One region of the Paraburkholderia sp. GAS206C genome, then DNA from elsewhere that is predicted to be linked to it. Evidence: predicted binding sites of a transcription regulator. Region 1 holds the regulator's gene; the other holds the start of a gene.
What was found. The regulator FliA, encoded in region 1, starts transcription of late flagellar genes. The targets are predictions, from matches to a motif close to CTAAAGTTTNNNNNNNNNNNGCCGNTA.
Positions count from the first base shown of each region.

Region 2: a site for FliA is predicted at 3,980-4,006, ahead of motA (flagellar motor stator protein MotA). Genes of this name have one in related genera too.

Region 1 covers NZ_JBNDKR010000007.1:414,590-429,889, reverse strand. Annotated here, with positions in the region: gene flgA (flagellar basal body P-ring formation chaperone FlgA) at 1-94, shown strand, start outside; gene flgM (flagellar biosynthesis anti-sigma factor FlgM) at 260-616, shown strand; gene P3T20_RS21645 (flagella synthesis protein FlgN) at 691-1,134, shown strand; gene P3T20_RS21640 (RNA polymerase sigma factor FliA) at 1,385-2,119, opposite strand; gene P3T20_RS21635 (MinD/ParA family ATP-binding protein) at 2,148-3,017, opposite strand; gene flhF (flagellar biosynthesis protein FlhF) at 3,010-4,941, opposite strand; gene flhA (flagellar biosynthesis protein FlhA) at 5,146-7,248, opposite strand; gene flhB (flagellar biosynthesis protein FlhB) at 7,245-8,453, opposite strand; gene P3T20_RS21615 (DUF3443 domain-containing protein) at 8,705-9,979, opposite strand; gene P3T20_RS21610 (DUF2844 domain-containing protein) at 10,003-10,521, opposite strand; gene cheZ (protein phosphatase CheZ) at 10,804-11,511, opposite strand; gene cheY (chemotaxis response regulator CheY) at 11,513-11,908, opposite strand; gene P3T20_RS21595 (protein-glutamate methylesterase/protein-glutamine glutaminase) at 12,022-13,122, opposite strand; gene cheD (chemoreceptor glutamine deamidase CheD) at 13,128-13,907, opposite strand; gene P3T20_RS21585 (CheR family methyltransferase) at 13,904-14,854, opposite strand; gene P3T20_RS21580 (methyl-accepting chemotaxis protein) at 15,056-15,300, opposite strand, start outside.
Region 2 covers NZ_JBNDKR010000014.1:84,189-99,488, reverse strand. Annotated here, with positions in the region: gene ahpC (alkyl hydroperoxide reductase subunit C) at 1-483, shown strand, start outside; gene ahpF (alkyl hydroperoxide reductase subunit F) at 655-2,250, shown strand; gene P3T20_RS32905 (alkane 1-monooxygenase) at 2,621-3,787, shown strand; gene motA (flagellar motor stator protein MotA) at 4,187-5,056, shown strand; gene motB (flagellar motor protein MotB) at 5,078-6,055, shown strand; gene P3T20_RS32890 (hypothetical protein) at 6,104-6,283, opposite strand; gene P3T20_RS32885 (pirin family protein) at 6,501-7,226, opposite strand; gene P3T20_RS32880 (LysR family transcriptional regulator) at 7,411-8,301, shown strand; gene P3T20_RS32875 (MipA/OmpV family protein) at 8,677-9,480, shown strand; gene P3T20_RS32870 (hypothetical protein) at 9,590-10,072, opposite strand; gene P3T20_RS32865 (CsbD family protein) at 10,981-11,181, shown strand; gene P3T20_RS32860 (hypothetical protein) at 11,672-11,941, shown strand; gene P3T20_RS32855 (hypothetical protein) at 11,969-12,169, opposite strand; gene P3T20_RS32850 (hypothetical protein) at 12,196-12,582, opposite strand; gene katE (catalase HPII) at 12,859-14,973, shown strand.

The DNA of each region.
Region 1 (15,300 bases):
GACGCCAGGGCAACCAGTCAGGGTGAAAACCTCAACCGGGCAGATCCTGATGGGAATCGTGAAGGACAGTTCGACGGTCCAGATCCAGATGTAGATACCCGGGATCTGAACCTGAAAATGGCGCCCGTGACAGTGGCGTTCAAAGGGTTTTGGGGGAAGAAGGCGGCCGGTGGGGCCGTTACAAACGGATACATCGATTGAGCTAAAGTTTGGTTTCTTGAATGCCGTTAAAAGAATCAAATAGTTCAGGAAGCCAATCGTGAAAATCGATTCCACCACCAATAGCATGCCGGACAGTCTGACGGGCAGCGCGGCAACGCGTACCCAGCAGGACAGCTCGGCCCCGGCGGCTTCGACCGCCCAAAGCGCGGCAGCCGCCGCGCAAGCCGCCACCGGCTCGGGTGGCGACGCGAATGTGAGCCTGTCGGGCCTGTCGTCCAGCCTGCGCAGCCTGGCAGCATCGGGTTCGGCAGACATCGACACCGCTCACGTCGAATCGATCAAGCAGGCCATCAAGAACGGCACGCTGACGATCGATCCGGGCAAGATTGCTGACGGCGTGCTCGACACGACGCGCAGTTTGTTGCAAACGAGAGCCCCGGCGACCGGCAATTGAGGTTGGACGCCGCGAGGCGTCACCTTGAAACCCGGCCCGCACGCTTTGTGCGGGCGCCGTGAGAGCGACTTGTGATGAAAGACGCGCTGCTTGCCACTGTGATCGATGAGTACTCGACCATCGAAGAATTTGCTTCTGTTCTGGCTATCGAGCAGAAAGCGCTAACCCAGGTGGAACCGGCCGAGATGTTGCGGCCGGTTGTCGAAAAGAAAACCGAACTGGTCGGCAAGCTGGCCTCGCTCGAGAAGATCCGCGACGCGCAGCTCGCCGAAATGGGTCTGCCGGCCGGCTGGAACGGCATCGAGCTAGCCGCCGGGCGCGACCCGAAGCTCGCCGAGCAGTGGTCGTTGCTGCAGCAATCGGTAGAGCGCGCACGCCGCTCCAACAAGACCAACGGTGTGCTGATCCGCACCCGCATGGAATACAACCAGCGCGCCCTCGAGGTGCTGCAGGTGCGTCCGAAAAAGCCCTCGCTGTATGGGCCGGATGGACGAGTGCCAGGGTTCGGCGGCCTGTAATTCCGGACGCTCCCCCGCTCATCGAACTCCAATCCAGTCTGTCCTGAATGCTCGCTGAGTCGGTCTGACCGTTTTCAGACCAACTCGGCGCAGCCTGCCGTTTGGCGCCTGTCCGCCACCTGCGCTTGCCGCGCTTTTCCTGCTTTCCTCTCAGCAAAAAAAAGCGCCGTCCCTATACATCGGGACGGCGTTCATTGCGCTTGAATCATGAGCGGTGGGCAACGACGGTGAACCGCCGGCCGCCGTGGTGTTACTCCGCTTCAGCCTTGGCCCAGGCCATCTCGCGCAGGCGCGTGCGCAGCCGTGCAACCGCCTGGCTATGCAGCTGGCAAACCCGCGATTCGCTAACTTCCATCACCGCACCGATCTCGCGCAGATTCATGCCGCGTTCGTAGTAGAGCGACATCAACAGCTTTTCGCGTTCCGGCAGACGCTCGATCGCTTCGACCAGCGCCGAGCGCAGGCTTTCGTCGAGCAGTGCCGAGAGCGGGTCCGAATGATCGACGCAGTAGCGGTCGAGGAACGGCTCGTCGTCGGCGGAGCGATCGAAGTCTTCGTAGTAGATCAGCTGGCTGCCATGCAGGTCCTGCAGCATCGCCTGATACTCGTCGAGCGGCATCTTGAGGTGACCGGCAATCTCCGTCTCGCTCGCCGAACGGCCGAGTGTCTGTTCGACCTGATGCACGGCCGTCTCCACCTCACGCGAGGTGCGGCGCAGGCTGCGCGGCAGCCAGTCGTTGCTGCGCAACTCGTCGAGCATCGCGCCGCGGATCCGCTGGCTCGCATACGTTTCGAACTGCGCGCCCTGGTCTTCCTTGTAGCGACTCGCAGCATCGAGCAGGCCGATCATGCCGGCCTGAATCAGATCGTCGAGATCGACACTCGCCGGCATCTTCGCTACCAGCTGCAAGCCGAGCCGCCGCACCAGCGGTGCGTATTTGGTCAGAACCTCGGCTTGGGAAATCTTTCCCTGAGCGTTGTACATCGTGCTCCCCTTGTCCGCGCCCCGCCCTTCAGGCGTGCTGCACAGACGGTTGGTCGGCGTGTTGCGCCGCTGTTACTGCCGCCGGCGCCACCCATTGGTGACGTGACGACATCGCTGGCCGCATTGGCCAGTACTGCAATTCGGCGGCGAGGTGCCGATAATCCCGCGCAGCAGGGGTCGACGGAAACGCGTCGACCACGCAGCGCGACAGTTCGAGCGCCCGGGCCATGCGCGGGTCGGCGGCGATACAGCCCGCGCCTTCCAGCGACACAGTCAGATAACGCCCCGCCACCCCCGCGAGGTTTTCAAAAGCGGTGTGCGCGTCGGTGACGCTATGCACATGGTTCACCAGCACCCTGAACTGCCCGATGCCGTGCGCGTAATGCAGCCGCTTCATGCAGGCATACGCATCGGTAATCGCCTGCGCAGCGACGCGCGTGACGATCAACAGGTCGTGCGCCTGCATCGCCAGCGCAGAGAGCTGACCGAGCCGGTCGAGTTGCGCATCGATCAGCACGATGTCCGCGGGACCGTCCAGCACCACACTCAGTTGCGCCGCCGTGTAGCCTTCGCGATTGCTGCGCGAGGCGCTCAGCACTGAAAAGCCCAGTGCATGACGCGCTACGGCGGCGTCGAGCGATATCTCGCCGCGTACCACGGCGGCGAAGTTGGCCGCCCCCTGTACGCCGCCGAGCATGGCGCCCACCGAGTAATCGCCAAGGCACTCGTCGATCACGAGTACATCCTTGCCCTGCTCCACGAGTGCCGCCGCCAGATTGACGACGGTCGTGGTACATCCAACGCTGGTCGAACCGCCCGTTACCGCCAGCACTCTTGAACCGCTGCGGGCCAGCAGGCGCCGCAGTCCTTCTGCCTGATCCGAGACGACCTTATCCAAAGCGGACCTCGTGCAGTTCGGCCGTCGAGCGTGCTGAGAGCGCCGAAAGCAAGGCCGGAATATCGTCGTCCTGCGGCACGAACGGCGAACTGTCGCGCGGAATGCAGAAAGCGCTCTTGATCAGGAATTTCTTGGTTGCGACGTACAGGTTCTCGGGCACCTTCTGCCCGGTCGAGACGTAATGCACCGGCAACTTGTAGCGGATCACCGTGTCGAGTACGCCGCCCAGGTTGGTCGCTTCGTCGAGCTTGGTGAGGATGCAGCCGGCGAGCGGCTGTTGATCCGGCCCGCGCTGGTAGGCCTGCACGACTTCGTTGAGCGTGTCGCCATGGCACGTTGCGTTCAGCAGCAGCAGGCGCTGCACCGGTTGTCCGGCGCGGCACAGCATGGCGATCTGGTCGGAGACGAGGCGGTCGCGCTGGCTCATGCCGATCGTGTCGATCAGCACGATGTGCTTGTTGCGCAGCTCGGCGAGCGCCAGTTGCAGATCAGCGCCGTCCTTAACCGCGTGAACCGAAACGCCGAGGATCTTGCCGAAAATGCGCAGTTGTTCGTGACCGCCGATCCGGTAGCTGTCGGTCGTCAGGAGTGCCACCTTGCTGGCGCCGAAGCGCATCACGCAACGCGCGGCAAGCTTGGCCGTGGTCGTGGTCTTGCCGACACCCGTCGGGCCCATCAGGGCGAACACGCCGCCGCGCTCCATCAGCGCGTCTTCGTTTTCCATGATCGGCAGGTTCGACTCGAGCACGTTGCGCACCCAGTCCATCCCGCCTTCCATGTTGTCGATCTCGGGCGGCAGGTTGTCGACCATCATCTGCACCAGTTGCGCGGAGAAACCGGCGGCGAACAGGTGCTTGGTGAGCGAGGCGCGCGTCGGGCTGCGACGCTGGCGGTCGGCCCACAGGAGACCGGCGAAGTGTTCCTCCATCATGCCGCGCATCGAGGAGAGCTCGCTCATCACCGTTTCGTTGACGACCTGCTCCATGCGAGCCTTGATCGCTTCGGTGACGCTGGCGGTGGTGCTGGCTGCGGCACGTGCGTCGTCCGCTGGAGTGGCCGGGCTCGGCTTCCTGCTAGCGCGGCGCGCGGCGAGTTGTGCAGCTTCGCGGGCCCAGTCGGGCGTGTCGGCGAGGTTCGACGGCTGACGCGTGCCGACCTGGATGTCGACCGGTGCGCCGAGGCCCTTGGCCATCGCGGCGGCCGGTGTCATCGACGAAGGCCGTGCGCTGTAGGCGCCTTGTTGCTTGCCGGCGATATTGCGGGCGTGGTCGATCAGCCAGGGATTCGTTTCCGCCATCGTGCGCGGGGTGGCCGGCGTGAACGGCATAAACTGCGGCGCCGGGACGCCGGCGGCTTTCAGCACGTCGGCGCGGATGTCGTCGCCCGAGCGCGGCATCTGCGGCATCTGCGCCTGCGGTGCGGCTTGCATCGAAGGTGTGCTTTGCGGCGCGTGAGCGGCTTGAGCCTGCGGCGCGAGCGGTGCGGCCTGAGCCGACGAAGCGTACGGCGAGGCCGTGGCCGGCTCTTCCGTTACGGCTGCCTGTGCGGGTGCAGCGGCCTGTGCCGGCGCGTTGCTGACCGACATGCTCTCCGTGCCGGCTTCCGGGCTTGCGCCGAACACCGACGAAAACACGTCCGGCATGCCGCTCGCGTACGGATTGGACTGCATCATCGGCGTGCTGCGCGGTGCCGGTGCTGCCGGGCTCATCGCAGGGGCCGCGCTGTTTGCGCTGCTGCCGTTGTTCGCGCCGTTACGCGCCTTCGGAGCGATTGCCGCGAGCTCGCTATCGGCGAGCGCCACGATCTCGACGGTGCCGTCTTCGATCGTGCGGTTCGACAGCACGACCGCGTCTGGGCCCAACGCCTCACGAACGAGGCGTAGCGCGTCACGACTGGTAGCACCGACAAATTTACGAATGTTCAAGCTGGACCCCCGATGAGGTTGACGGACCGGCGACATACCGCTTTCCATTGAGATCGATTATTGCGAAAGATGTCGAGAGACCATCGCTTGATAAAGACAGGGAAAAGCAGGCAATTCGCGTGATGGGTAGTACGCCGGGGCCGCGCTGCAAGGGTCCCCAAATGAAAACCGGCGCCTGAGGCGCCGGTCTGAAGCGTGAGCGGGTTAGCCTTTCCCGCCTATCAGATTCACCACCTTGACGTTGCGGGTGTCGGGCACCTCCGCATACGACAGCACCTTCAGCTGCGGCAGGTTGCGGCGCAGGAAGCGCGCCAGCATCGGCCGCAACGCATGCTGCACCAGCAACACCGGCGCGAGCCCGAGGTTCTGCTGGCGCGTCATGGCCTGTTGCGTCTCGGTCATCAGGGTGTGTGCGAGACCCGGTTCGAGACCAGGGTTTGCCCCAGTCGAAAGCGCCTGCGAGAGCACCCGTTCGAGGTTTGAGTCGAGGCCCATGACCTGCATGTCGCCGGTGCCTGGGAACCACTGTTGCGTGATCGCGCGGCCCAGCGCCAGACGCACGGCTGCCGTCAGCTCGTGCGCGTCGGTAACCTTCGGCGTGTGCTCGGACAGCGCTTCGAGGATCGTGCGCAGGTCGCGGATCGGCACACCTTCTTCCAGCAGGTTCTGCAGCACCTTCTGCAGCGTGGTGAGCGAAAGCGCCTTCGGAATCAGATCGTCGACCAGCGACGGCGTGTCCTTCTGCATCCGCTCGATCAGCGCCTGGATTTCGCGGCGGCCGAGCAGCTCGGAGGCGTGCGTGACCACTAGGTGATTCAGGTGCGTCGCGACCACGGTGCTCGAATCCACCACGGTATAGCCGTACACCTGGGCCTGCTCGCGCAGATTGGTGTCGATCCAGATGGCCGGCAGGCCGAACGCCGGATCCTGAGTCGGCGTGCCCGGCAGCGCCGCGCTCACCTGCCCCGGATTGATGGCCAGCCACTGGCCCGGATAGGCCTCGCCGACGCCGACCTCGACTCCCTTCAGCGCAATCCGGTAACCATTGGGGCGCAGTTCCAGGTTGTCGCGGATGTGGATCACCGGCGGCAGGAAGCCGATTTCCTGCGCGAACTTCTTGCGGATGCTCTTGATCCGCTTGAGCAGTTCGCCGTCCGAATTCTTGTCGACGAGCGGAATCAGCCGGTAGCCGACTTCGAGACCGAGCGTGTCGATCATCGTCACGTCGTCCCAGCTTGCCTCGGTGTTTTCGGTCGGCGTGAGCGCCGCCGGCGCCACTGTGGCGAGGGCCGCGGTGCTCTTCGCTTCCGTCGCGCGCTTCTTCATCATCCGGCCAAGCTGGATCAAACCACCGCCCAGCAGCAGGAAGGCGAAGTGCGGCATGCCCGGGATCAAGCCCATCAGCACCAGAATGCAGCCCGTGATGATCAGCACGCGCGGGTTCGTGAACAACTGCCCGGTCAGCTGTGTGCCGATGTCTTCGTTGGTGGCCACGCGCGACACGATCACGCCGGCGGCGGTCGAGATCACCAGCGACGGGATCTGCGCGACGAGGCCGTCACCGATGGTTAGCAGCGTGTAGTTCTTGGCGGCGGCGGCGAAGTCCATGTTGTGCTGGACCACGCCGACGATCAGCCCGCCGATGATGTTGATCACCATGATCAGCAGGCCGGCGATCGCATCGCCGCGCACGAACTTGCTGGCGCCATCCATCGAGCCGTAGAACTCGGCTTCCTGCGCGACTTCGAGGCGGCGGCGGCGCGCCGCGTCTTCGTTGATGATGCCGGCGTTCAGGTCGGCGTCGATCGCCATCTGCTTGCCGGGCATCGCATCGAGTGTGAAGCGCGCGGACACTTCGGCGATCCGGCCCGCACCCTTGGTGATCACCATGAAGTTGATCACCATCAGGATGATGAACACCACGATCCCGACCGCGAAGTTGCCGCCGACGAGGAACTGGCCGAACGACTCGATCACCTGTCCAGCGGCAGCCGGGCCGGTGTGGCCTTCGAGCAGCACGACCCGGGTGGAGGCCACGTTCAGCGAGAGGCGCAGCAGCGTCGAGAACAGCAGCACGCTCGGGAATGCGGCGAAGTCGAGCGGCTTCATCGTGTACATGCTCACCAGCAGCACCATCACGGACAGCGCGATGTTGAAGGTGAACAGCAGATCCAGCAGGAACGGCGGCAACGGCAGGATCATCATGCCGAGGATCATGCAGATCAGCACCGGCCCTGCGAGTGCCCGCAGGTTGGTGTTGCTCAGCGAGTCCGGCCGTCGGGACAGGAAACCGGCGCGTGCGTTCATGCGGAGGCTCCAGATGCCTTGTCGTCTTCGTTAAGCGCTTCGGCGGCTTCCCGATCCGCCTCTTCGTCGGATACCGGACCCTGGTCCAGATCGGCGGGAACTTCGAGTTCGGTCGGGGCAACCGGCACCACGCCGCCTTCGGTCTTGAAGCGGCGCAATTGATAGACCCATGCGAGCACTTCCGCGACCGCGCCATACAACTGGCCCGGAATTTCGCGGTCGAGGTCGACGTTGTGATACAGCGCCCGCGCCAGTGGCGGGGCTTCGAGCAGCGGCACGTTGTTCTCCACAGCAAGCTGGCGAATCCGCGCGGCGACGAGGTTCACCCCTTTGGCGACGACGCGCGGCGCGCGCATCTCGCCGTCGCTGTACTGCAGCGCGACCGCGAAGTGCGTCGGGTTGGTCACGACCACGTCGGCCGTCGGTATCTTGGACATCATCCGGCGCCGCGCGGCTGCGCGCTGCTGCGCCCGGATGCGGGCCTTGAGTTGCGGATCGCCTTCGTTTTCGCGGTGTTCGCGCTTCACTTCTTCCTTCGTCATCCGGAGTTTCTTGTGGTAATTCCAGATCTGATACGGGACATCGAGCGCTGCCACGAGGAACATGCCGGCGACCGTCATGCCGCAGCACACGGCGATCAGGTGCGCCGCATTGGCGAGCGCCACGGTGAGCGGCTGGGTCGCGAGCGCGAGGATCTCCTCGCGGCGGTTCCAGACCGAGACGCCCCCCACCCCGCCCACGACGATGGTCTTGGCGAGCGACATGCCGAGCTGGATCGGCCCGTTGATGGAAAAGATCCGGCCAAGGCCGGCCATCGGATCGAGCCGGCTGAATTTGGGTTGGAGCGCCCCTGAGGAGACGTGCCAGCCGCCCAGCGCGAGCGGCGAGAGCAACGCGGCGCCGCCGGTCAGGGCGAGGATCGGCACCAGCGCGCGGAGCGCCTGCATGCCGTCGACGCTTGCGCCGATCAGCATGCGCCGGGTTTCGAAGACGCTGTCGTGGTTGAACATGAGCGCGCCGCGCAGCATCGATCCGAGGTGATCGCCGATGCTCCCCGACAACGCCCAGACGCCATAGAAACCGGCCGACAGCAAGGCAAACGAGACCAGTTCCCGCGAACGAACGATCTGCCCTTCCTCCCGTGCCTTCTCCAGGCGCCGGGGGGTGGCGTCTTCTGTTTTTTCGAGGTCGCTTTCCCCTGCCACGCAGCTCTCCAGACGGTCGAGGCACCATGCCCAATTCCAGTGAGAGCGATTATTCCTGCAGAACTCAAGCCATGATCGGCGGATAAGGACGGGGAAACGGGGGTATTTCGGGAGATGGAGCGGCGCGGGGGGCCGCTACGGGCGGGACCGGGAGGGGCCGGGCGAGGAGCCGGGCGCGCTGCCGCCGAGGGCCGCCCGTTCCGGGGCCGGGAGGCGTGGAACGGGCGGAACGGGTCGCGGTGGACCCTGGATCAGTAGCCGACGTAAGGTGCCTGGCCGCCGCTCGCAGTCTGGTCGATGCCGAAGTACATATAACGGCCGTAGAAGAACGGCAGGCCGATGTCGAAGCTACCCGAGGTGCCGATCTGGCCAGCGAGATCGTTGAAGGCGTAGTTGTTGCCGTTGCTGAACAACGTCGACGCGCTCAGGATCCCGACGTTAGCCGCAGCGGAGACGCCGTTCAGGCCAACCACGGTGACCGTGCGCGTCTGCGCCGTCGAAGGGCAGTAGAAGCCGCTGAAATTGCTGCCGCACAACGCCAGGGTGCTGTCGGTGAAGAAGTAAGCGTTCGAGCCGGAATCGAAGAAGGCCGACAACGTGCTGCCGTTGAACGTGCTGTTGTTAAGGTCACCGAAGGCATCGGTCGTGAAGGTCTTCGCCGCCGCGAGCGCGTTGTTCGACTGCGTGCCGATGCCGAACACCAGCGTACCGGTGGCTGATCCGGCTCCGTTGTTCGAAACGGGCGCCATCTCGACAATCACGCCGTTGTTGTCGGTGGGGAAGTGTGCGACCGGGTTCGCCACCTGGTCGCCCGTCGGCACCTGAGCGGTCGTGCAGCTCGAGCTTGAGGTCGTACACGCGTAATAGTTGCTGAACTGGGCAAAGGTCGTCGAACTCGCGCAGGTCGCGCCGCAATCGTAAGGTGCGTTGCCAATGCCAAGAATGCCATTGGCGCCAAGCGCGCTGGGAGTGTTCTCTTCGGAGCCGTTGGCGCAGCCTGTCGGCACACTGTTGTTCAGGTCACCCAGCACCTGGACCGGAATGCCGGCGGTCGTGGTCTCGCCGCCAATTGTTACGGTTGCCGTGCGTACCGAGCCCCACGAAAAGCCATCCGCGAAATTCGTGCATTCAGCCAGCGTGCCGGACGCACCGCTGGGGATAGCAGCGTCAGGCAGCGCAACGCTCAACACGCCGCTGGCGATCCGCAGCCCATACGAACCGGTATCCACCTGCACATTTGGAATGGTCTGACAGGTACTCGTCCCTGGCACGCAAACCGTGACGCTCACCGTCGGAATGTTGATGACGTTCGCCACGCCCGTGCTCACCGTGATCGCGGCGGTGTTCGCCGCAGTCGCCGCAACCGGCTGTGCGGTCGGGCTGGCCGGCAACGAGCCGTTATTCGCACTCGACGAACTGGAACTGTTGTTGCTGCCACCGCCTCCGCCGCACGCGGCAACCAGCGACACCAACGCGACCGTCACCGCGACCTGCGCCCACCCTCTGAGCTTTGCTGCAAATTGCATGTCTCGTCTCCCGTCCGTCACTGTCAGTGGATGTCGGAACCGCTGACGCCGGCAGGCAGCGCCTGCGGCAGCCATGCATCACCCGAGAATGCGCCCATATGGCCACCGGAATGGACCACCAGGCCGCTCTGCTCGACCGCGACCGGACCGTGGCCGCCGCGCACCGCGCGCACGGCCTCGACACCGGCCAGGTATTGCGGGAAATAAGTACCCAGCAGATTGTTCAGATCAGGCATTTGCGGTCCGTTCCAGCCGAGGCCGAAGACGGTGCCGTCCGCGGCGAGATACTCGCGCACGACCGTACCGCTGCCGTAGGTCGTCTGCCGTACGGTGTATGAAGAACTGCTGCTGGCTGCGGAGGCGGCGCCGGATGCGGCGTGTAGAACGGCGACAGGGGAAACGGTCTGGGAACTGACGGACGCGCCGGCGGGCGGCGTCATCGGACTCCCGCCCAGCGCCGCGTAAGCGGACTGAACGGCGGGCACCACGCAGGACAATCCGAGCGCTGTCATGACGACGGCGCGGCGTACACGACTCAGCATAGCCACACTCCTCCCGGTCAACTGCGATACGGCCCGTGCATCGCACGTGCGCTCGCATTTATCCAAGATCATACGGTACCGGGCCACTGCTCCGCAGGAAGGTTTCCTCCAGGGTGCCTGGCCGGGGTATCCGCTATGCGCGATGGCTAGCCGGCAAGAAACCTGCGCCCGGAGTGCGGGACGGTACACGGCGGCGCCGAACGCTGTGGAGCGGGGCGCGTGCCATGTTCGACCGCCGGGAGCCGGCGCGGTTCAGATGTGGAAAGCTGTTCGAAAGCCGTGTCAGAAGCCAAGGCTCGCCAGCAGATCGTCGACTTCGCCTTGATCCTGCATCACGTCGGCCTTGCCTTCCGGGTTGATCTGCGGCCCGTTCAGCAGGTTCTCCGGGCTGCCGGTCGACGAGGGTTCGGCCGCCAGCGCCGCCGCCGTTGCCGCGAACTGCTCGCGCCGTTCGAGCGCGATGTTCTCGATCAGCACGCCGAGCAGTTGCTGCTCGATCAGATACACGACCTCGGTGATCTTCTTGATGACCTGGCCGGTCAGATCCTGGAAGTCCTGCGCCAGCATGATCTCGAGCAGCTGCTGGTTGGTGGCCGTCGTCACCTCGGGCACGCCACGCAGAAAGGTCCGCGTGTCGTTCATCAACGCGCGCACTTCCTCGCGTTCGATCGGCGCCGCATACCATTGCTCCCAACGCGCGTCGAGCACCGCTGCGTCCTGCTGCAACTGCTCCTGCAACGGCTTGGCGACCTCGATCGAGCTCAGTACCTTTTCGGCTGCCTGCTCGGTCATGTTGGCAATGTACTTCAGACGGTCGCGTGCGTCGGGCACCGCTTCGGCGGCGCGCTCGACGTGCTTGTCGATGCCGAGCTCGCGCATCGAGTCGCGCAGTGTGCGCGTCAGTTGCCCGATGCGGGCAAGGATGCGATCGCTTGCAAGGTCGCCGCCGTCTTGCGCTTCGACGGCTGCCGCGTTGGTCGGCTGGTTCACGTCAGCTCCCGGCTTTCGCCATCTTCTCGAGAATCTTGTTGAGCTTCTCGTCGAGGGTTACCGCTGTGAACGGCTTCACCACATAACCGCTCGCGCCGGCCTGCGCCGCCGCGATGATGTTTTCCTTCTTCGACTCGGCCGTCACCATCAGCACCGGCAAATGCGTGAGGCTGGCATCCGCGCGGATTTCCTTGAGCATGGCCAGACCGTCGAGGTTCGGCATGTTCCAGTCGGAGATCACGAAGTCGTACTTGCCGCTACGCAGACGCGCGAGACCCGCCTGGCCATCTTCCGCCTCGTCGACGTTCGAATAGCCCAGCTCCTTCAACAGATTGCGGACAATCCGGCGCATCGTCGGAAAGTCATCTACGACCAGAATCTTCATTCCCTTATCCATTTCAATTCCCTTTCCCTAATCCCAGATGGTGCAGCGAGTGTGTCGACTGGAGTCCGCGTTTCAGCGCTGACTCAGGTCCCATGCAAGACGCCTGCGTTCTGACCCGGCGCGCATCATACCCGCTGGACGCGTTCACCCATTGACGAAAGACGCGCCATGACGCGCCGGCTCATCTCGGGCAGCGAGGTGATTTCGTCGGCAGCGCCGAGTGCGATCGCCTCGCGCGGCATGCCGAACACAATGCAACTCGCTTCGTCCTGCGCAAGCGTATACGCGCCTGCTTTTTTCATCTCCAGCAGTCCAGCCGCACCGTCGCGGCCCATTCCCGTGAGAATCACGCCCACCGCATTCTTGCCGGCGTGCTGCGCAGCGGAGCGGAACAACACGTCGACAGACGGACGGTGCCGGTTTACCGGCGGGTCGTCGGAGAGGTGTGCAATATAGTTCGCGCCGCTACGTGCTAGCAACAGGTGAGCGTGACCGGGGGCAATATACGCGTGTCCCGGCAGCACACGTTCGCCGTGCTCTGCCTCTTTAACGGTAATTCTGCACAAGCCATTAAGGCGTTGAGCAAAAGATTTTGTAAACCCTGGCGGCATATGCTGTGCGATCAGCACCGCGGGGGCGTCTGGCGGCAGCGGCACGAGCACTTCGCGGATCGCTTCGGTGCCACCCGTCGAGGCGCCGACGATGATCAGCTTTTCCGTACTCAGCAGCGGGTTGTTGAAGTTCGGCGCCGGCGTCGCAGCCTGGGCACCCGCCGCGTGGCCGGCCGCCGTGCCGGCGTGATGCACCGGGGCAGCCTGGCGTACGCGGGCGCGCGCAGCGGCGCGGACCTTGTCGGCAAGCTTCTCCGAGTAGTCGAGCATGCCGTCGCGGATCCCGACCTTCGGCTTGGTCACGAAATCGACCGCGCCCAGTTCCAGCGCGCGCAGCGTGATTTCGTTGCCGCGCTCGGTCAGCGACGACACCATCACCACTGGCATCGGCCGCAGACGCATCAGCTTCTCGAGGAAGTCGAGACCGTCCATGCGCGGCATTTCAACGTCGAGCGTCAACACGTCCGGGTTGTGCTGCTTGATGAGTTCGCGCGCGACCAGCGGGTCGGGCGCGGTTGCGACGACGGTCATGTCCGGCTGGCCATTGATGATTTCGGTCATCAGGCTACGGATCAGCGCCGAATCGTCGACGCACAATACCTTGATCTTTTGCACAGCTCTCACGCCTCCTCGGCAGTTCTGGCGTTGTTTGAATTATTCGGACGCGGGCTCGCGCCAAATAGCTCGATGCGCGGCTTCGCAGCCGGGGCGCCCGTCCCTGAACCAGCAGCGGCCCTTGCACCAAACAGCTCGATTTTTGGCCGGCCGCCAGCCGGCGCGGCAAACAGCTCGACGCGTTCGCGGGCCTTTGCGAGACGCTCGGCGCGCTGCTCGGAGGTCTGCCGGGCGAGCGCCTGTTCGCGCTCGGCCACCCCGGCTTCCTGCTGCAGGCGCAGTTTTTTCACCATCACCTGGCCGGTGCGCGGCATGAAGGCGACCTTGCGCGGATGGCCGCCTTGCAGATCCTCGGCGGTGATGCGGATTTTTTCGAGCGCCAGATAGCGGCGCACGAATTCCGAATTGCGATCGCCGATGTTCATCGTCGTCATGCCGGCGAGCACCGCGGCGCCGCCGAATACCTTGGCTTCGAAACGTTCGCGCCGGCCGCCCGCCTTGATCAGCTCGTTGATGAGCACTTCCATCGCATAGGCGCCGTAACGCATCGAATCCGAGGCGGCCTGGCCGACGTCAGCGCCGTCGTCCGGCAGCATGAAGTGATTCATGCCGCCGATGCCTGCCGTGTGGTCGCGGATGCAGGCGGCCACGCACGAGCCGAGCACGGTAACAAGCACCATGTCGTCGTGGGTCGTATAGAACTCGTTCGGCAACAACTTCACGCCGGGGCGCTGGAAGTGATTGTCGAAGTACAGATTGGTGGCGATCGGCAGGGCGCTACTCATACAGTCACCCCGCTAGTCGACGAGTGAGCCGGTTGGGTCTGGCCGCGTTGGCCGGCGCGCGCTGCGCCGCCGTCGCGGGTCAGTTCGTAAACAGTCTGGCCACGCAGGCGGAACGCCTGGGTCACGTAGGTGAAGTTCTCCGAGTGACCGGCGAACAGCAGGCCACCGCCCTTCATGAGCGGCTCGAAGCGCGACAGCACCTGCGACTGGGTCGGCTTGTCGAAGTAGATCATCACGTTGCGGCAGAAGATCGCATCGAACTGCGAGCGCAAACCGTAGTCGCGGTCGGTCAGGTTCAGCTGCTGGAAACGGATCATCGCGCGCACTTCAGGGCGCACTTTCACCATGCCCGCGTGCGCGCCGGTGCCCTTCAGGAAGAAACGCTTGAGCCGTTCCTGCGAGAGGTGCTTGACCTGATCGAACTGGTACATGCCTGCTTCACCCTTGGCGAGCACCTGGGTGTCGATGTCGGTGGCGAGCACCGTGGCCTGGCGCGCGGCGCTGTCGCCGAGCGCTTCGATCAGCGTCATCGCGATCGAATACGGCTCTTCGCCGGTCGAAGCCGCCGAGCACCACACCGACACGGGAGCCTGACGGCGTGCAACGAATTCAGCGAGGATCGGGAAATGGTGCGCCTCGCGAAAGAACGCGGTCAGGTTGGTGGTCAACGCATTGGTGAACGCTTCCCACTCGGCCGGATCGTTCTCCGATTCGAGCAGATCGAGGTATTCGCGGAAGCTGTCGAGACCGCGCGCACGCAAACGACGCGCGAGCCGGCTATACGCCATGTCGCGCTTATGGTCCGACAGCGAAATGCCGGCGCCGCGGTGGATCAGTTCGCGAATGCGAGCGAAATCCGCCGAGGTGAATTCGAAATCACGTCCCGGGTCAGCGGCTTTCGCCGGTTCGGCCTTGTCGGGACGAAGCTGTGCGCGCGTTACCATTATCAAAGTTCCTGCCTGCGATACGAAGCGTCGCTCGCGGCCTCAGGAGAATTCCCTGCGGGGCGAGTGATGTGCATCGCGGGGTCGCGCCTGCCCGCGAATGTTTCCTGACCGACGGCTCGAACCACGCCTTGCGAGCGTGCTTCAATGAATCGCCCGTACTGCGGCGAGGAGCCGAAAGCCTGCATAACTAACCATCTTCCCTTAGAACGTTTCCCAATCTGCATCCGGGCCTGCCGCGGATGCGCCTGTTGCGGCCGGCCGTGCTGCGGGCGCCGCGGCGCTGGCCGAGGTCTTCGGCCGCAGCGCGGGTTCGGTACGTGCCGGTGCGCTTGCGCGCGGTGCGTCGTGCTTGATGTCCTGCTTCGCGTCGTGCTTTGTATCGTGCTTCGCGTCGTGTCTGGCTGCCGCTGCCGGCGCATGGCCTGACGCTGCGGCCGCCTTCGGTG
Region 2 (15,300 bases), on a different contig from region 1:
ACCCTGAAGGGCAAGTGGTCGGTCGTCGTGTTCTACCCGGCTGACTTCACGTTTGTTTGCCCGACCGAACTGGGCGACCTGGCCGATCGTTATGCCGAATTCCAGAAGCTCGGCGTCGAGATCTACAGCGTGTCGACCGATACGCACTTCACCCACAAGGCATGGCACGACACGTCGGACACGATCCAGAAGATCAAGTATCCGATGATCGCCGATCCGACACTGGCCATCTCGCGCAACTTCGACGTGCTGATCGAAGAAGAAGGCCTGGCGCTGCGCGGCACCTTCGTGATCAACCCGGAAGGCGAGATCAAGCTGTGCGAAATCCACGACAACGGCATTGGCCGTGATGCCGGCGAACTGCTACGCAAGGTGCAGGCTGCGCAATACATCGCAGCGCATCCGGGTGAAGTGTGCCCCGCCAAGTGGACGCCGGGCGCTGAAACGCTGACCCCGTCGCTCGACCTGGTCGGCAAGATCTAAGCGCTCCCGCTTAGCTCGGCTTCATCGCAGTACACGCCACTCGCTGGCGTTTCTCCGTGCGGACGGTATCACGCGCAATGCAGCTTCATGTGCATACGGCCCGCACGGCTCCTCGCCACGCAATGTGGGTGGCGCCCGGAGCCCAACCCTCGTCACGGAATTCGAATAGCCATGCTGGATGCCAATCTCAAGACTCAGTTGAAATCGTACCTGGAAAAGGTCAGCCGGCCGATCGAGATCGTGGCCTCGCTCGACGACAGCGCCAAATCGCAGGAACTGCTCGCACTGCTGAACGACATCGCGACGCTGTCGGCGCGCGTCAGCGTGATCGAGCGGCGCGGCGACGCGGAGCGCAAGCCTTCGTTCTCGATCGGCGAGCCGGGCAAGGACACGGGCATCCGCTTTGCCGGCATCCCGATGGGACATGAATTTACGTCGCTGGTGCTGGCGCTGCTGCAGGTGGGCGGCCACCCGGTCAAGCTCGACGACGCGGTGATCGAACAGATCCGCGAGCTCGACGGCGACTATCAGTTTGAAACGTATTTCTCGCTGACCTGCCAGAACTGCCCGGAAGTCGTGCAGGCGCTGAACGTGATGGCGCTGATCAACCCGCGCATCCGCCACGTGGCGATTGACGGCGGGGTATTCCCGAACGAAGTGGAAGCGCGCCAGATCATGGCCGTGCCGACGATGTTCCTGAACGGCGAAGTGTTCGGCCAGGGCCGTAGCGGCGTAAAGGAAATTCTCGCCAAACTCGATACCGGCGCAGGTGCGCGTGCGGCCAAGGAACTGGCGAAGAAGCCGGTGTTCGATGTACTGATCGTCGGTGGCGGCCCCGCGGGCGCTGCGGCAGCGATTTACTCGGCACGCAAGGGCATCAAGACGGGCGTGGTTGCGGAACGCTTCGGCGGCCAGGTGCTCGACACGCTCGCGATCGAAAATTTCGTCTCCGTTCAGGAGACCGAAGGACCGAAGTTTGCCACGGCGCTCGAACAGCACGTGAAGAGCTATGAAGTGGACATCATGGACGTGCAGCGTGCTGAAGCACTGGTTCCGGGCCGCATCAATGAGGTACGTCTGGCGAGCGGCGCGGTGCTGAAGGCGAAGACGATCGTGCTCGCCACCGGTGCGCGCTGGCGCGAAATCAACGTGCCGGGCGAGCGCGAATATCGCAATCATGGCGTGGCTTACTGCCCGCACTGCGATGGCCCGCTGTTCAAAGGCAAGCGCGTCGCGGTGATCGGTGGCGGCAACTCGGGCGTGGAAGCGGCAATCGATCTGGCCGGCCTCGTGCGCGAAGTCACGCTGATCGAATTCGGCGCGCAACTGCGGGCTGATGAAGTGCTGCAACGCAAGCTGCGCAGCCTCGCTAACGTGACGATCGTGACGCAGGCGCAGACCACCGAGATCACCGGCGACGGCAAGAAGGTCAACGGGCTCGTCTACAAGGATTTGCGCTCGGGTGAAACGAAGCAGGTCGAACTGGAAGGCGTGTTCGTGCAGATCGGTCTCGTGCCGAATACCGAATGGTTGAAGGGCACGGTCGAACTGTCGAAGCACGGCGAGATCGTCGTCGATGCGCGCGGCGCGACATCGGTGCCGGGCGTGTTCGCGGCCGGCGATGTGACGACGGTGCCGTTCAAGCAGATCGTCATCGCCGTGGGCGAGGGCGCGAAAGCATCGCTCTCCGCCTTCGATCACCTGATTCGCAATAGCGCGGATGACGAAGTGGAAGTCGAGGAAGCTGCGGCGCTTGCGGAGGCCTAAGTTTTCCTCGTGAGCGGCAGGCGGTCCTGATTGGACTGACGAAAGCCTGCTGCCAGTTGTTGCCTTGCAATGAAGCCCGCCTTTGTGCGGGCTTCATTGTTTTCGGTTCCCGCATCGAAGCCGGTGGCGCTTGAACTCCATCGGCGCATCTATACACCCGTTTCATTCACACGCTTGACGCAGGCCCTCACGGGCGCGGCCCGCGCTGCTTTGTTTGGAGCTCGCCGCCTGGATTCAATTCTTGGCGAAGTGGCTCGTCTCACCATATAAATCTGTGAATCGGAGCAGACCTTTCGCGGCAGCCAACCGTGCGCATTTCAACGCGTGCGAGTGGTCTTAAGGACGAAGGGCAACATAAAAGGAGACAGAGATGGCCTCTTCGCAAACGGCGCCCGCGCGTTGGGTCGACGGCAAGCGCTACCTTTGGCTGCTCGGTGCGCTGACCATCACGTTGCCGCTGCACGCGGCCACTCTTGCGCTGCTCACGGGCTGGCATATCTTCTGGTGGTTTGGTCCGATCTTTGTGTTCGGCATTATCCCGGTGCTCGACTACGCGATCGGCGACGACCCCAGCAATCCGCCTGAGGAAGTGGCGCCCGTGCTCGAGCGCGAGCGCTATTACCGGCGCATCGTTTACCTCGCGACCTTCATCGAATACGTCTCGTTCTTCGGCGCAGTGTGGATCGTCGGAACCCATGCGCTCGCCTGGTACGACTACCTGGGGTTTGCGCTCTCGCTCGGTTCGGCGACCGGCGCATCGATCAATACTGCTCACGAACTCGGTCACAAGACCGACCACTTCGAGCGCTGGCTGGCGAAGGTCACGCTGGCGCCGGTCGCCTATGGACACTTCTTCGTCGAACACAACCGCGGCCATCACGTGCGGGTGGCGACGCCGCCCGATCCCGCCAGCGCACGCTATGGCGAGTCCTTCTGGGCGTTCCTGCCGCGCACGGTGTTCGGCAGCATCGCATCGGCGTGGCGGCTCGAAAAAGAGCGGCTCACGCGCAGCGATCATTCGTCGTGGAGCTGGCGCAACGAGGTATTGCATGCATGGGCGATGACCGCAGTGCTATGGGGCGCGATGATTGTTCTATTCGGCAAGGTCGTGATTCCGTTCCTGCTGATCCAGGCGATATACGGCGCCTCGCTGCTCGAAGTGGTCAATTATCTCGAGCACTACGGATTAGGCCGCAAGCAGTTGCCGAACGGCAAATACGAACGCTGCCGCCCTGAGCATTCATGGAACAGCAATCGCGTCGTCACCAACCTGTTTCTTTACCAATTGCAACGCCATGCGGATCATCATGCCAATCCGACGCGCTCGTTTCAGGCACTGCGTCACTTCGAAGGCGCACCGCAATTACCGTCCGGTTACGCAACGATGATCATGGTGGCTTATGTGCCGCCGCTGTGGTTCCGCGTGATGAATCCGCGTGTGGTCGCGCATTATCGCGGCAATATGGAGCACTCCAATATCAAGCCCGCAATACGCGAACGCGTGCTGGCAGAATTTTCCGGAGCGGTTACGAGTTGATGTTTGATTCGCCATTCGCGAACACCAAACGTTTGCGCCATAAAGGCCATATTTACCGATTAAAAAAAGAAACCAAAGCCGCACAAGGCCTGGGCGCGATCGATAAATTTATCGCTTAAGAAATTCGCTGCGCTGCCGAAAACAGAGCTATTAACCGGGTGGAACATTTCTCCTGCGCGGGGAAAGCCTGGGTTCAAGCAAACCGGAAATGCGCCGTTACATGCACTCGGCGCAGGTCAATCAGGTTTGCACCAATCAAGAACATAGAATCTCTCCGGAGAGGCGCAGCCACGCGCGCCTGCTCCGGTGCGGATTATCGAGAGGGGCACCGCTACGCTGAACGAACTGGTCCGGCGTGGAAGTGCAGCAGTTTAAATCCGCGTTTGAAACGGAGAGGCCATGTTTGTTGCGATCGGATGGGTATTGGTGTTGGGGTCGGTGATCGGTAGTTTTATCGGCGTAGGAGGACATCTTCCTGCCCTGGTTCAACCATTCGAACTCCTGTGTATTTTCGGTGCGGCGATAGGGGCGTTTGTCGTCAGCAATCCGGTCACGACGCTGAGAAAGACGCTCAAGAGTTTGCCTACCTGCTTCAAGGGCGGCGGTTATACGAAAGAGAAATATCTCGAACTGATCGCGCTGCTGTTTGAACTGCTCCAGAAGGCACGCAAGGAAGGCATGATGTCCCTCGAGGCGGATGTCGAGGCGCCCGAACAAAGTGCGCTGTTCCAGAAGTATTCGCATGTTCTGCAGGACCATCATCTGCTCGACTTTATCGTCGACTATCTGCGCATGATGTCGAGCGGTAACGTGAACGCGCTCGAAATGCAGGACCTGATGGACGAGGAACTGGAGACGCATCACGCGGAGGCCTCCGTCGCGGCCAATGCGATCCAGAAGATGGCCGACGGCTTGCCGGCGTTCGGCATTGTCGCCGCGGTGATGGGCGTGGTGCATACGATGGGCTCGGTGGGAGCCGCACCCGCGGTGCTTGGGGAGATGATCGCCGGTGCGCTGGTGGGCACTTTCCTTGGCATTCTGCTCGCGTACGGATTCATCGGGCCGCTCGCCGACCTGCTCAATGCCAAGGGTCGCGCCGCCGCCAAACCGTTTCAGTGTGTCAAGGCTGTGTTGCTCGCCTCGATGAGCGGCTACGCGCCGCCCGTTGCGGTGGAGTTCGGCCGCAAGGTGCTGTTTACCGCGGACCGGCCGAGCTTCAAGGAGCTCGAAGACGCGGTGCGCGCCACCAAAATGCCCAAGGCGGCCTGACCAGGATGAGGGAGACGAGTCATGGCTGAGAACCGGTCGGGCGGTAGCGCGGGGGAAGCGTCGGCGCCCATCGTGGTGCGGCGTCTGCGCAAGGGTGCGGCACACGAGGCCCATCACGGCGGTGCTTGGAAGATCGCCTATGCCGACTTCGTGACGGCCATGATGGCGTTTTTTCTGCTGATGTGGCTGCTGGGCTCGACCTCGCAGTACGACAAAGAGGGCATCGAGGATTACTTCAACACGCCGCTTTCCACCTTGCTGGGCGGCAAGGAAGGCACCGGTGCGGCGCGGCCGAGCGTGGTGCAAGGCGGCGGACGCGACGCCTCGGACAGCCGGCCAGGCGTGGCGCACAAGAGTCAGGTCCAGCCCGCCCCGCCTACGGTCAGCCCGCCCGCCATGCAGATGGATGCGCAGCGGCTCGCGCAGCTCAAGGCGAAAATCGGTGCGTTGATCGAACAGACGCCATCGTTGCGCGCCTACAAGGAGCAGATTCGTCTGTCGATCACCGACGAAGGTTTGCGCATCGAGATCGTCGATTCGCTGAAGCGGCCGATGTTCGCCTCGGGTAGTTCGAAACTGGAGGACTACGCGCTGACGATTCTGCAGCAGATCGGCGCGTCGCTCAACGACGTGGACAATCGCGTGTCGATTGCCGGCCATACAGATGCCGTGCCTTACTCGGGCGGCACCGCCGGCTATTCGAACTGGGAGCTTTCCAGCGACCGCGCCAACGCCGCAAGGCGCGCGCTGGTAGCAGGGGGCTTAAGGGAGGACAAACTGTTGCAGGTGCGCGGACTGGCTGACGTGTTGCCGTTGGACAGAAACGTCGCCGACGAACCGACCAACCGCCGCATCAGCATTCTCGTGTTGAACAACGCTGCGGTGCAGGCGTTTTTCCGCGACGGTGGCCGTACCACGGTCGACGAAGCAGCGGCCGCGAGCGGGGTGTTGCCCGCAGCGCTGACGAAGGAGCAAACCGGCAAGGTCAGCGCCCCGTAAATGCGTCTAAAACCCAGGGCGGCGATGCGAGATCGCCACCCTGGCTGTTTATGCTTCGTGTGCTGCCGACGCTTCCTGCTGCTGCGCAAACTCATCCGCCTGAGCGGCGCAAACCGCCTCTGCGAAGCGCTGCAACGAAAGCAGCGATCCACTCACGCTGTGATAGGTTTCACGGCCAATCCGAGCATCTAGCAGAATCTGCAAACCCGCTGCTCTGGCAATTTTCATGATATCCACGGCCGATCCTTTATCAAGCGGCGTGCAGACTGCATCCCCGTATCGATCAACTCTTCCCGTCAGGCGGCGGCATATTGACACGATCAGGCCCACGTACTGGACGTAGCTTCATGGAAGCCACAGAACCATCGTAGTTCAGTCAAATATGCCGCCATGACGGGAACAGCAGGTAATAACGGATGCAATTCGTGCGTTCGCCGCGCAGCGCTCAGGACCAGAGTTCCGACATCTCGATGTTACGCAGATCGAACACCAGTACTTCGGCGTCGTGACCCTGTGAGAACGTCAGAACCTGTTCATTGCGGACCCGCGCACCGTCGCCTTCACCGAGCGTCTGACCGTTCACGTCGACGCTGCCGCGCGCCACGTGGACATACGCATACCGGTCAGCCGCCAGTTCCAGCCGGGCGCTCTCGTCGCCGTCGAACAGTCCGGCATAAACGCGCGTGTCCTGCTGCACCACCAGCGACTCGTTCGCACCATCGGGCGAGATCACGAGGCGCAGCGCACCGCGCTTTTCCGCGTCGCCGAAACGGCTCTGCTGATAACGCGGCGGCGTGCCCTTGAGCGCCGGTGCAATCCAGATCTGCAGGAAGTGCACAGAGTCGCTCCGCGAGTGGTTGTACTCGCTATGGGCGACGCCCGTGCCCGCGCTCATCAACTGGATGTCGCCGGGAACGATCACCGAGCCGGTGCCCATCGTGTCCTTATGTTCCAGCGCACCTTCCAGCACGTACGAGAAGATTTCCATGTCGCGGTGCGGATGCGTGCCGAAGCCTTTCGACGGCGCGACGCGGTCGTCGTTGATCACCAGCAGATCCGAAAAGCCGTTCTGCTTCGGGTCGTGATAGTTGGCAAAGGAAAACGTATGACGCGAACTAAGCCAGCCGTGCTCCGCGCGGCCGCGTTGATTGGCGTGTCTAATGTCGAGCATGTTCTTTCTCCTTGATGTGCGATCCGGAGAGGGGTGTCGTCCGTGATCCATGCAGAGCAGTTTACGTCAATCAATGTGCTTATAATCGTGACGTAATCAGAAACACTGTCTCGCAATGGTTGACAATGAGGCGGCGGGCGACACCACGGACGGGCGACCATGATCAACACCCAGGAGCGAGCCAATGCAACTCGATGACATGCGGATTTTCGTCGCCACGGTTGACGCGCACAACTTCACTACCGCAGCCAACCGGCTGTCGCTGTCGAAGCAGTTCGTCAGTCGCCGCGTCATGGCGCTCGAAGAGGCACTCGGCGTGCGGCTCCTGATCCGCAACACGCGCAAGCTTGCCGTCACCGAACTCGGCCAGGAGTTCTACGAGCGGGCCAAACGCATTCTCGGTGAGGTGCAAGAAGCCGAGCAGGCCATGTCGCTGCGGCGGGCGTCACCTCATGGGCTGCTGCGGGTGAGTGCGCCGATGTCGTTCGGCATGGTCCATCTGTCGCCGCTGGTAGCGATGTTCCTGAAGAAACATTCAGACGTGCGCTTCGACATGGAGTTGAGCGATCGCACCGTCGACGTGGTGGGCGAGGGGTTCGACATGGCAATCCGCATCGGCACGCTGGCCGATTCGACGCTGATCGCGCAAAAGCTCGCGGAAGTCCGGATGGTGGTCTGCTGCAGCCCGCAGTACCTGCGCCGGCGCGGTACGCCCGCCGCGCCGGCCGAGCTCGAGCGGCATGCCTGTCTTCTGTATGGACACGGCGGCCCAGCGAGCTGGGAGTTCGTGCTGGACGGCGCACACAAGGCCGTGGAGGTGCACGGACCGCTGCGTGCCAACAACGGTGAATTGATCCGCGATGCGGCGCTCGCGGGGCTCGGCATTGCGCGCCTGCCGGATTTCATCGTCTCCGCCGCGCTTAAGGCCGGTCAGCTCGTCCCCGTACTGGAGCCGTTTCTGCCGCGTGCAACCGCGCTTTTTGCAGTCTATCCGCAGCATCGGCAAAGCTCGATTACGATCCAGTCATTCACCGCATTTCTGCGCGAGCAACTGGCGAAGACTTTGACTCACTGAGGGAGCGACGCAAATCGACGGGCTCGACCGCTCGACGTTTCGATCAGGCCCGGATATTGCACTCGTCGAGCCTTGCAGATATTGGCAGGATGGGGCCAGAAGTCGTCGCAGCCGGCAAGTTCGGCCAGCGGCGACATCAAATGCCGCCATCGGCCAACTCATATGTACCAGCCGCTGAAAGAATTACATGCCCAGGCATGGCTGCGTGGCAATCGATACAGCCTCGCGGGATCTGGAAAGCGGCCAGTCAATTCATTCGCGACCAGCGCGATCGGAGGATGGGTGTCGAACGGACATATAACGCGGGCGGCCCGGAGCCGTTCCAACAAAAAAGCGGCCGCAACGCCATGGCTGGTTGCTGCCACTGTCGCCGGCATGAGCGTGATCGCGACGCCAGCCAAAGCTCAAACGCCGGCGCCTCTGCAGGAATGGCAATATTCGGCGGGGGTGCCGCTGGAAAAATTGATGGAACCGGAAATTCCCACGTGGCAAGCGGCGGTCGGTATCGCCGGCGCCTTCCAGCCGCGCTATGACGGCGCCGATCGATATCACTTCGAGGGCGGCCCGAGCATCGACATCCGCTATAGCGATCTGTATTTTGCTTCGACCGGCGAAGGCTTCGGCGCCAATGTGGCACAAGGCCAGAACTGGCGGATCAGCCTTGCGGTTGCCTATGACCTGGGACGGCGCGGTCAGGACGACGACGAGCATCTGCACGGTCTCGGCAACATCAACCCCGCCCCGGAACTGAAACTGGCCGGCGACTACGTCATATCGAAGAGTTTCCCGATGGTGCTGCGCGCCGATATCCGCCGCAGCTTCGGCGGTTCGAATGGCTGGATCGGCGACGTCGGCGCTTATATGCCGCTGCCCGGCAGTTCGAAGACGTTCTTCTGGTTTGCAGGGCCGAGTCTGACCTTCGCCGATTCCAAATACATGAACGCCTGGTTCGGCATCGACCAGCAGCAGGCCGCCGAATCCCAGTACTCGTACTATCACGCGAGTGCGGGTCTGAAGTCGGCGGGTTTCGGCGTCAGTGCGATCTGGTTCTTCCAGAAGCACTGGTTTGCGGCGTGCGACTTTGCGCTGGAGCAACTGGTCGGCAGCGCGGCGCATAGTCCTGTCACTCAGCGCTCGTCGAACGGGGTGCTGGATCTGTCGATCAATTACCAGTTCTGAGCGAGCTTGTTGCGCGCGCGGGCTCCGGCTTGAGCCCTCGCGCGGCCTGCAGTCGCTCGCGAACCGGTTGCTACAACGCACCCGGCGCAACCCAACTCCGGCCGCGGTCCTAGCAGACGGTGGTCGGCGCTTCGGCGACCGCTTCTTTCCGGCCCGCTCTCATCAGACCTTCCACCATGCGGGCTTCGGCGCGTGCAATCGTTTCGAGCGAAGCGGCGGACAGTTGCGCATCGAGAATCGACAGCGCCGCGCACACGCGCAGATACTCGTCCTCGCCCAATGCCCAACCGCCTTGCTGATGCTCTGCGGCGTCGAGCTGCACCATCGCGCCGTGTGCGCTCTCAATGTACTCGAGACCTTGCGGCTCGAGTCCCAGACGGCAAAGCTCTTCGGACACCAGAAAATGCCGGCCGAGAGTCATAAACAGATCCCGTGAGCCGTGACCGCGTTTGAACGCATCGAGGGCGGTATAACACTGCAGGAGCATCGCCTGCGTGACCGGCTCGTGCGCGGCCCGGCTAAACGTGAGGGCGCGCAGCAGCGGCGACATGGCAGGCTGGTTGCGTTTGCGGCTTTGCGATTTGTTCGGCATGACGGTTTTAACCTCGTTCTGTAACGCTCGGTTCGCCAGAGAAGCTTCTTGCAGACGGCGTACCGGCGGGACAATTCGCATCCTTGTAGGTGCGTCGTGTCAGCATCATCGCAAGCAACAATTAAGATAGCCTTAAATTTTGAGACGCTTGACCGGGGCAGTTGTGTCAAGGTGTGACGCGGCCGCGGCCGAAAAAAAAGCCCTGTCCCACGGGGGACAGGGCCGGACAGGATGGAAGAGTCGCACAGGCGCGTGGATGCTTGCCGACGTGGTTCCCATCAAAACAACGCTGTTGCACTTCAAACTGCTTGAGACGCGGTCCTTCGGTCCTTTACCTTCTTTTGCTGCAAACCCCTGTTGCTTTCATTGCATCTGATGCGAGAGCGCTTCGTCGATGCGCTACTACCTGCTACCGGTATTGCAACTGCGTGCTGCGGACTGCGACTGCGTTGCTACGGACAACGTGATGCTGGAGCGTACTGCCTGATGCTGGAGCGTGCTACGACTACGTACTGCGTACAAGCAACTGCCGTTTCTACTGCAACCTGCCGGACTGCTCTACGAACTGCTCTACGTGCTGCTCTACAGGTACGGTCAAAACAACGCGGGGGGAAGACCGCGTATGGACTCAGTGATTCGTCGTGCCCATGGAAAACAGTGTAAAGGCGATGCAGTAAATGCGATCCGGCGAAACGAGGGGAATTGGCGGCGCATTTCATTGAATTGCGGGCAACCGGGGCGTCTGGTCGAGTCAAAAAGCCTGCAATTCCGGCGCGGCAGAGGAATCGCACCCAGGGTTGAAGCGAAGCGTTACACGCCAGGAAAGCAGCCGAAAATCCTCCGATAGCAGGAACACTGCTTGCGGCGTTATGAACGTCGCGACACAAGTCGCACTTTTGGAGGACGTCATGAACAAGGACCAGGTGAAGGGCGTTGCTGAAAAGGCCAAGGGCAAGGTCAACGAAGTGGCAGGGAAAGCCACTGGGAACGTCGGCCGCGAAATGAAGGGCGATATCCAGCAGGGCATGGGTCAGGCCCGCAAGGACATGGGCGATGCGCGGGAAGAAGCCAAGGATGCGGCGAAACACCCCGCAAAGCGCACCCACTGATCGCGGTGTAAGCCCCGTGCAGGGTTGAACGGGGCGTAGCCGTATTTCACCACTGAGGGCGGCCGCGTCGTGACGTGGCCGCCCTCTGTCGCTCGCATCAGTGTCCAATCAAACGTCTGTTCGACGCTATCGCAGCCCCGCCTCGTCCGACAATTGATTCGGATACCGTACTAATAATGGTTCCCTTTAAAGTACCGCTGCGGTGCGCACCGAAGCAGTGCCGATTTGCCCGCTTTGGCACACAAGACGGGCGGCTCGCCACACAAGCATGCAGGCCAAAAAACTGACGTTTGGGCAAAAGACCGTCAGACGGTCAGTTGATCGAATCGGCACAAAACTTGCCTTATAACACCTGACGGCTGACGCGCGCGCTGCCGTTGCGGGCATGGTTCGGCCCGGACCAGCACCACGCGGAATTGAACCGCTTGGGGGAACCCAAAAAGCTATTCACACGATTTGAACAACAGGGATCCACAAACGGGAGGACGCCATGTTTGAGCCTGCGCCGATTACTGCCAGCAAGGTGGTGTCAGGGGAAACGGTTCGCGCCGAGTATCTTTGCGATACCGGGCGTCTGCGCATCATCGGAGAGCGCACTGTGCATGCCGAATGGTTTCCGCCGCATTCATGGTTTGCGATTGCGTCGATTTCCGGACATAGCCGGTGGGGCACGAGGCCTGATGAGGCAGACCTGTTGCTGCTGATCGACAACTTCATGGGGTACTCAGGGCGCGACAGTTTTGCGCTCATCCAACCCTAGGTTAAACAGTCGCAGCCCTCGCGTTCGCTATCCGTGACTGTCGACCCACGCTCGAGCCCAGTCGAGTCCCGCGAGGCGTGCTTCTTCGTCCGTTTCGAAATTGCCCAGAATCCCTGATCCTTCGATCAGCTTTGTGCCGTGCGTGATCGTGCCGCTGGACGCGTACCCGCCGTCCTGGACGATGGCATGGCCCCAGATCGCATAGCCCTTGTAGGTTTCAGGTTCCATCTTTTGCCGCGCGTGGATAGCCAGCGTCATCGCACCACGGAAACAGCCATGCGACCGGTGCTCACCTGCAGCACGTTGCCTTCGGGTGTCAAGATGCGCGGAATGTCGATAAAGCGCGGACTGGTGGTTTTCTTTGCGGCGTCGATGCCCAGACGCCTTGTAGTCGAAGCCTTGGACAGTCGATCCGCGATGCGGTGTGGCGCAGCAGCTTTGCCCATGCTCCGCGCCAGCAGCGCGGTTTTGCCCGGCTTTACCCTGGATTTGGCCGCTGTTACCGGCGAAGCGATGCGCGCTTCCGGCGGATTCCAGACTTCCACGTAATGCGCGCCTGCTGCGGCAGTTGATGGCGCAGCTGCCGCCACAGTTGTGGCGGCTACAAGCAGCACAACTCCCGCGCTCAGAGATCGCAGCATGTCTTCTCCATCTATTTGCCGCACGTTTTAGCAGACCGGGCATTGCCCGATGATCAGACGCCGGAATCACGCGCTACGGATGCCGACGGCCCGGAAAGGTAAGAGAAGACACTGTACATTCATACAGTGATTTGTGCAATCGGGGGCGATCCAGGCGTTTCCCGAATCGACAAAAACGCCGCTCCGCACGCGCCGTTGGGAACACCCCTTGCTGAACCGAAGGTCCGCGCCAAGCCGACGTTTCGCTCGGTCGCGCCGTACGCAAGGAGTTTCCCCATGGCAGGTAAATCGAACAACCGGCAGCCCGCCGGCCGCACGACCACGGGCGCCGATCCCAAGACACAGGATCTCGAACAGTTTCGCCTGCGCCCCGATGGCGAGGCGCTCAGAACCAATCAGGGCGTGAAAATCGCCGACAACCAGAACACCTTGCGCGCCGGTCCGCGCGGTCCGTCGCTGCTCGAAGATTTCATCATGCGTGAAAAGATCACGCACTTCGATCACGAGCGGATTCCCGAACGGATCGTGCATGCGCGCGGTTCGGCCGCGCACGGTGTGTTTCAGGTGTACGAGTCGATGAGCGAGTACACCAAGGCTGCGTTCCTGCAGGACCCATCGGTGCAGACGCCGGTATATGTGCGTTTTTCGACCGTGCAGGGACCGCGCGGCTCTGCCGATACCGTGCGCGACGTGCGCGGCTTCGCCGTCAAGTTCTACACACAGGAAGGCAATTACGACCTGGTGGGCAACAACATGCCGGTGTTCTTCATCCAGGACGCCATCAAGTTTCCGGACTTCGTCCACGCGGTCAAACCGGAAGCGCCGAACGAAATGCCAACCGGCGGATCGGCGCACGATACCTTCTGGGACTTCGTGTCGCTAGTGCCCGAGTCCGCCCACATGGTGTTGTGGACCATGTCGGACCGCGCGATTCCACGCAGCCTGCGCACCATGGAAGGCTTCGGCATTCACACGTTCCGCTTCGTCAATGCGGCGGGTAAATCGCGCTTTATCAAGTTTCACTGGCGTCCGGTGCTCGGCTCGTACTCGCTGCTGTGGGACGAGGCGCAAAAACTCGCCGGCAAGGATCCTGATTTTCACCGGCGCGATCTGTGGGAAGCCATCGAACAAGGCAATTTCCCGGAATTCGAACTCGGCGTGCAGATCGTCGAAGAGAAGGATGAAAACAGCTTCGGCTTCGATCTGCTCGATCCGACCAAGCTGATTCCCGAAGAGCAGGTGCCCGTGAAAATCATCGGCAAGATGACGCTGAACCGCAACCCCGACAATTTCTTCGCCGAGACTGAACAGGTGGCATTCCATCCGGGCCATGTCGTGCCGGGCATCGACTTCAGCAACGATCCGCTGCTGCAAGGGCGACTCTTTTCGTACACGGATACGCAGATCAGCCGACTGGGCGGACCGAATTTCCACGAGATTCCGATCAACCGTCCCGTATGCCCGTTCCAGAACAACCAGCGTGACGCGATGCACCGTCAGGCGATCAATGTCGGTCAGGCTTCGTACGAGCCGAACTCGCTGAACGGCGGCTGGCCGAAGGAAACCGATCCTGCCGCAGCGGACGGTGGCTTCGAGAGCTATCACGAGCGCATCGACGGCGCGAAGATTCGCGTGCGCAGCGAGTCGTTTGCCGATCACTTCTCGCAGGCCGCGCTGTTCTACCGCAGCATGTCCGAGGTCGAGAAAGAACACATTGCGGCGGCTTACCAGTTCGAACTCGGCAAGGTCACGAAGCCGGAGATTCGCGAGCGCGTGGTGAACCAGATCCTCGCCAACTTCGACGCGGACCTGGCAGCCAAGGTGGCGACTGGCCTGGGCCTGCCTGCGCCGAAAAAGGGCAAGGCGCCGGTTGCGTCGGAACCGGAGACCTCACCGGCATTGAGCCTGCTCAACCGTGTAAAACCGGGCATCAAGACGCGCAAGATTGCCTTGCTGGCAGCACCCGGTTCAGACACCGCCGCGCTTGGCAAACTCCAGCAGGCCCTGCGCGACGAAGGCGCCACGCCGCTATTGATAGCGCCGACTCTTGCCGCTATCGGTGGCCTGCAACCCGATGCGACGATTGCCGGCATGCCGTCGATCATGTTCGACGCGATCGTCGTCGCAGGCGGCGAGGCGGGTGCGAAAGCGCTCGCGCAATCGGGCGACGCACGGCATTTCGTACTCGAAGCATTCAAGCATCTCAAGGCGATTGCAGCGTTGGGCGCGGGGCGTGACGTGTTGTCGGCGGCGCACTTGCCGGAGAATGCCGACGGCGTGGCGACCGGCGACGACAAACAGCTCGCGCAGGTGCTGAAGGCATTCGTTGCCGCGGCAGAACAGCATCGGGTCTGGTCGCGCGCAGCGATGGCGGAGTCGGTGCCGGCGTGAGGAGGCGAGGCCAGCGCAAGCGGGAGCGGAGGCAGAGGTGCGAACGGAAGCACCGTCCTTGCCTCCGCTGATGGCGACAGCGAGCGACGCATGCCGTGGTCGGGCACGCCGCTTGCTGCTCACGCCTGCCCGACCGAACCGCCAACACGCGGCTTGCCGCGCACAGGCAGGCCGCATGGATCGAAACCCTACTGTCGCTGTATGATACGAGGCCGCCGCGCGGTGAGAAGGCAAACCGCGCGCTTCCCAAGGCCTTGCGTTGCGTCCGGCTACCGTTTTGGCAGCATGACAGCCGCAACGTATCTTGTGGTGGCGGTACATCAGTCG